2 regions of the Neobacillus sp. C211 genome follow, and region 2 is predicted to be linked to the other one. Evidence: riboswitches for the same ligand, from Rfam matches in the RefSeq annotation. Region 2 holds a riboswitch; the other holds the start of a gene.
The links. Region 2 has a riboswitch for lysine ahead of dapA (4-hydroxy-tetrahydrodipicolinate synthase). Riboswitches for the same ligand answer to the same signal wherever they lie in the genome.

Region 1 (3,174 bases), on a different contig from region 2:
GGAAAACGCCTCGCACGTAAATTTCCACTAACTGATATTGCTCAGATTATGGATTTTTTCACCAAAGCCTCTTGGGGCCAACTTGAAATTAAAAAAGAAAATAAAACTGAGATCCAATTTGAACTAATGAGTCCAGTTATTGTCCCGCGTGTGAAATCAAAAGCTGAGCACTTTTTCCAACTCGAAGCGGGCTTCCTTGCCCAACAAATTGAACTTCAAAAAGAAGCCAATGCAGAAACCTTTGAACATCCTGTAAAGAAATCAAATAAAGTCCTTTTCACTGTTAAATGGGAAAAGAACTAAACGTGGGAATAGGGTGTCAGGCAACGCTTGGTGCCTGACACCCTTTTTTTATTTGTTTGCCAGTTCGAAGGCTTCGTGCAAGGCTTCTACTGCTTTTAACATATTTCTTTCTTCTACTACTGCTGATACTTTGATTTCGGATGTGCTGACCATTTTAATTTGGATGTTGTTAGCAGCGAGTACCTCAAACATTTTTGCTGCTACACCAGGATTAGAAATCATTCCTGAGCCAACAATTGACACCTTTGCTAATTTATTTTCTGCATCAAGCTGCTCATAAGCAAGCACTGCTTTATTATCTTCTAATACCTTTAATGTTTCTAATAAATCATTAGTATGGATAGAGAAAGACAAATTAGCCGTATCGCCCTCTGTAGTACTTTGAATAATAATGTCAACATTCAGGTGATTTTCCGCTAGTGTTGAAAAGATGGTAGATAGACTTGTTAATGAATTCGCCAATCCTAATACTGTTACTTTTGTTATTTCGTCTTCAAATGCGACACCGCGGACTACTAAGTTTTGTTCCATTGCTGCTTCCTCCTCAATAACTGTTCCTTCTACTCTCTCCATGCTCGAGCGTACCTCAAGCCGCACCTGATAGTTTTTAGCAAATTCTACTGCTCTTGGATGGAGCACACCAGCTCCTAAATTAGCTAACTCTAGCATTTCATCGTACGATACTGATAATAATTTGCGAGCATTCTTGATATATCTTGGATCCGTGGTGAAAACCCCAGTAACATCGGTATAAATATCGCATTTATCTGCCTTTAAGGCTGCCGCTAATGCCACAGCTGTCGTATCAGAACCACCACGACCGAGCGTCGTAATTGCGCCTTCTTCCGTGATTCCTTGGAATCCTGCCACAATGACAACCTTACCCGTTGCGAGCTCCGTTTCAATTGCAGACGTTTTAATATTCGAAATGCGGGCATTTCCATGGACAGGTTCTGTGATGATTCCTGCCTGCCAGCCTGTAAAAGAGACGGCGTCAAGCCCTTGCTGATTTAAAGCCATTGACAATAACGCAATGGTTACCTGTTCTCCTGTTGATAACAGCATGTCCATTTCCCGCTTATTTGGCTGTGCGGAAATTTCTTTTGCTAATCCGACCAGTGTATCCGTTGATTTTCCCATCGCAGAAACAACAACGACTACATTATTGCCACGGTCTGTCTCCTCTTTTACACAGGATGCAACATTTAGTATTCTTTCTACATTCGCAACGGAGGTGCCTCCGAATTTTTGTACAATAATCCCCATGTTTGTTTCTCCTTCTTTTAAGTGAATACCTTATTTATCCCCCAAAAAACAAAAAAGCAATGAGAAGGGCATCTCATTGCTCTAGAACACGAAAAAATATTCTCGCACCTACAATGTAAGATAGCTCTCCAAGACATTCGTCTTGACAATCCGGCATTTATTCAATACAGGACCAGCAAAGAAAGAAATGAGACTTTCTTTACTTCGGCGAACATTCCCTTTCATGATCCGTCTTAGAAGCTCATCCTTCTCAGAACCATTACTCTTGAAGCTCGCACCTCTACCTTCACTTTAATACGTAAAAGTGATAGTAAATTAAATTTTCACTTATTATAGCATGTTCTATTTTTTCTTACAATCACTAGGATTGAAGTTTTTTAATTAATTCTTCGGCTACATTCATAGGAATTCCGATATTTGTAAATTCCTCCATACTAGCCTCTTTCATTTTTTTCACAGAGCCAAATTGTTTTAGCAATAGCTTTTTCCGTTTCTCCCCGATTCCAGGAATATCGTCGAGCAAGGATTGAAAGGCACTTTTTCCACGAAGCTGACGATGAAATGTAATGGCAAAGCGATGGACCTCATCTTGAATTCTTTGCAGTAAATAAAACTCCTGGCTGTTTCGGCCTAATGGAACAATTCCCAAAGGATTGCCGTACAGCAATTGGGAAGTTTTGTGTTTATCATCTTTGACGAGTCCCGAGAGTGGAATATCCAGTCCTAGCTCATTTTCCAACACATCTCTTACGGCTTCAACATGACCTTTACCACCATCGATGATGATTAAATCAGGGAGGGGAAGTTCTTCTTTTAAGGCGCGTGAATACCTTCTTCTTGTCACTTCACGCATGGATTCATAATCATCAGGTCCTTGAACGGTTTTAATTTTATATTTCCGGTACTCCCGATGATTTGCCTTCCCATCAATGAAAACGACCATGGCTGATACTGGGTCTGTCCCTTGAATGTTGGAGTTATCAAATGCTTCAATCCGGTGCGGAGTATAGATTCCGAGTAATTCCCCCAAGTTCTCGACCGCCTTAATGGTGCGGTCTTCATCCTTTTCGATCAAGGAAAACTTTTCATTTAAGGCAATTTTTGCATTTTTGATTGCCAATTGGACAATATCCTTTTTCTGCCCCCGTTGTGGCTGGAGCACTTTTACTTCAAGCAGTTGTTCCGCCAGACTCAAATCGACTTCATCTTGAATCAGGATTTCCTTCGGCTTGAAGTGATTAGCTTTCGAATAAAATTGTCCGAGGAAAGTTAGTATTTCTTCCTCAGGCTCATTATAGAAGGGGAACATGGAGACGTCCCTCTCAATTAGTTTCCCTTGGCGGACAAAAAAGACTTGCACACACATCCAGCCTTTATCGACTGCATAGCCAAAAACATCACGATCCGTAAAATCGTTCATGGTAATTTTCTGTTTTTCCATGATGGTTTCGATATGAATGATTTTATCACGGAACTCCTTCGCTCGTTCGAAGTCTAACTCTTCAGCAGCAGCTGACATTTTTGCCTGAAGCTCTTTTTTTATTTCCTTATAACCGCCATTCAAAAAGCGGGTAATTTCATCCGTCATTTGTTTATACTGTTGTT
Region 2 (3,174 bases):
GTGTATGAAAGACAATACCGAGACAATCAGGAACACTATGACTTACTCTGAAAAAAGATACAGTGGTTTCTCCAAACTCAAGTTTTGAATTAGAGTCAATTGTCATGAGTTTGGTGTTTCCATGGAGACGATGCTCGTCAATTTTTAATTCAATTAAACCAAGTGTAAAATGGGTAGCGTAGATAGGGATATTCAATTTTCTTAAGATATAAGGAATACCGCCAATATGATCTTCGTGCCCATGGGTCACAATTAGAGCACGGATTTTCTCCTGATTTTCTTCCAAGTAAGTAATATCGGGGATAATCAAATCAATTCCTAACAAACTTTCATCTGGAAATTTACCGCCGCAGTCAATGATAAAAATATCATCTGCGTACTGAACCACATACATATTTTTACCGATTTCATTTATGCCGCCTAAGGCGAAAATAGATAATTTATTATCATTAGTTCGCAAGTTAATATCCTCCTTATTCCAAGTAAATAAGAATAGTATGCCCCTTTGGATTTACTTTATCGGATAAGGGAGGTAAAACTTTTGTCGATCAAAAAAAAACTGCCAAATACCCGGTTTTTTACGGAGTTTGGCAGCTATTCTTATCGGTATTTAGATTAATACTTTAACATTGCTCGCTGGTAGAACACCTTGTAGTATTCTTTGCTCTTCGGTGGTTAACGGGAGCAATGGCAGACGAAGACCTCCAACGTTCACTCCATTCATATTCAATGCGGCTTTTACCGGTGCTGGGTTTGGTGCCGCAAATAATGCTTTCATAATCGGGAGAAGACGGCGATGGGCACTAGCTGCATCTTGGACATTCCCATTTTTAAAATGATTTATCATTTCTTGTATTTCATTACCAATGACATGGGAAGCAACGGAAACCACTCCAGCTCCACCAATGGCTAAAACCGGCAATGCTAAGCCATCATCACCACTATAAAGGGTAAAATCACTTGGTGCTTGGCTAATAATTTCAGCCATAGCATCTAAGTTACCGCTTGCTTCTTTTAAGGCGACAATATTTGGAATCTGTGAAAGTCGAACAATGGTCTCTACCGACAGGTTGACCACACTTCGGCCGGGGATATTATAAAGCATAATCGGTAATGGTGTAGATTCAGCAATCGTTTTGAAGTGCTGATACATGCCTTCTTGGGATGGTTTGTTGTAATAAGGAGCAACAAGCATAATCCCATCGACTCCTGTTTCTTCAGCCAGCTTTGTTAAGCTGATGGAAGCTCTCGTGTTATTTGAGCCAGTTCCAGCGATAACCGGAACTCTTCCATTGACAGCGTCGACAACCAATTTAAATAATGCCACTTTTTCTTCCGTTGTTAATGTAGGAGATTCTCCGGTTGTACCAGCAACTACGATTCCATCGGTACCATTTTCGATTAAATAATCTACAAGTATTCTTGTTGCGTTAAAATCTACTTCACCATTTTGATCAAATGGCGTAACCATTGCGGTTAAAACTTGGCCAAAATTCATCATTTCTCACCCTTTAATTAAAATTTTTATAAAATTTAGAGGTGGGTAAAGGCCATTCATAATTTAACGCAAAAAAGCAACAACGAGGGTTCGCTGTTGCAGTAGAAACATAAGAAAAATAAGTTCCCGTGCGTAAGATAGCCCTCCATATAGTTTCCTATATGACAGTTCTGTATTTTTTCAATAGCAGAACCAGCTTCAAGACCAATGAGATTCATTGAAGCTTCGGCAAATTCCCCTTTTCACAATCATCATTGGACCTCATTATCCTCATATTGTGTACTAATGGTCTTTGCGCCTCTATCCTCACTTCAAAAAACATGAAGTAAGAAAATATTTAATTGATAGTAAATATATCAGAATATTCCTTTTGGTTCAAGGGCAATTGGAACTTTATTTGAAATTCACACTATATTTCTACCGTTTCTAAACTCAGTTTATCCTTTTCAACTTCTAAGGCAGATACAATATAAGCAAACCCGTTCATAACAAAGTAAATAACATTAGATTGGACCCGTTCCTTTTCTCCCAAATAAGTATTTATGATAATACTGAAGGAAAAAAAGACAACAAATGATAATGCAATTTTATTAAAAATTATCATATCTACCGACCCCTTTAATTAGGATTCTTATGTTTATCATATTGGCTATAAACCGGTTTTATGCGTGCCTTCGATCGGCCGGTTACCTGAAATCAATTAGGGTCGGGGGTTGGTCCAGTCATAATCGTCCTTCCTGAACGTTCTTTCTTGCCGTGCAGAAAATAGTAAAGAATTGAGGTGGCCAGAGCGACAATACCTAAGATTACATACAGGCTGCTAAAGCCGGTTAATGGAATAATGAATCCAAGGATATATGGACCGAATCCAAGTCCTGCATCAAGAAAGATAAAGAAGGTCGATGTCGCCAAACCCATCCGATGCGGAGGAGTTACTTTAACGGCCACTGCCTGGGTGCTTGACTGCATGTTACCGAAACCAAGGCCAATTAGAACACCTGCTACCAATAAAGTGATGCTAATACTTGCTGAACTTAATAGAAATAAGCCGGCTGCTAAGAGGACAAAGCCCGGATACATTATATAGTTTGCACCCTTCAGGTCCATTAAGCGGCCTGTGATCGGGCGTGATAACAATACTGCGATAGAATAGACTAGGAAGAAGAAACTCGCCGTACTAACTAAGTCGATTTCAATCGCATAGAAGTTAATAAAAGAAAGAACGCTGGAATAACAAAAAGCTACTACCAGTGTAATGACAGCGATGGGCAGTGCCTTTGGCTCAATATAGTTGGAAAGCTTAAATCCTTTTACTTCAGATGTTTTCACCGATACAGTTAATGCAGGCACATCAACAAAGAATGCAGTGATCAAACTAATTACCCCTAAAGCAAGGGAGAAAATAAAAATCATTTGGAAATCTGTATGTTGGGTCATATAGAGTCCGATGAATGGCCCGATAGCGGTAGCGAGTGTTGCACTCATGCTGAAGTAGCCAATCCCTTCCGCTTTTCGAGCAGCCGGGATAATCTGGGCCACAATCGTACCTGTAGCAGTCCCGACCATTCCCCCTGCAATCCCGTGGAGTAAGCGGGTAATAAGCAGGAAGGTAATCCCGAAGTTCACAAAATACAAAAGAAGCGTCAAAATAAATAAAATGACACCAATGAATAACG

Region 1: linked by a shared signal. The riboswitch ahead of ACSU6B_RS07200 (aspartate kinase) and the one ahead of dapA (4-hydroxy-tetrahydrodipicolinate synthase) in region 2 are both predicted to bind lysine.

The regions. Positions count from the first base shown of each region.
Region 1 covers NZ_JBPXRO010000005.1:142,414-145,587, forward strand. The annotation lists gene ACSU6B_RS07195 (YslB family protein) at 1-303, shown strand, start outside; gene ACSU6B_RS07200 (aspartate kinase) at 352-1,569, opposite strand; lysine riboswitch at 1,683-1,860, opposite strand; gene uvrC (excinuclease ABC subunit UvrC) at 1,931-3,174, opposite strand, start outside.
Region 2 covers NZ_JBPXRO010000022.1:27,583-30,756, forward strand. The annotation lists gene ACSU6B_RS19285 (ribonuclease J) at 1-394, opposite strand, end outside; gene dapA (4-hydroxy-tetrahydrodipicolinate synthase) at 611-1,498, opposite strand; lysine riboswitch at 1,629-1,809, opposite strand; gene ACSU6B_RS19295 (hypothetical protein) at 1,908-2,102, opposite strand; gene ACSU6B_RS19300 (MFS transporter) at 2,195-3,174, opposite strand, start outside.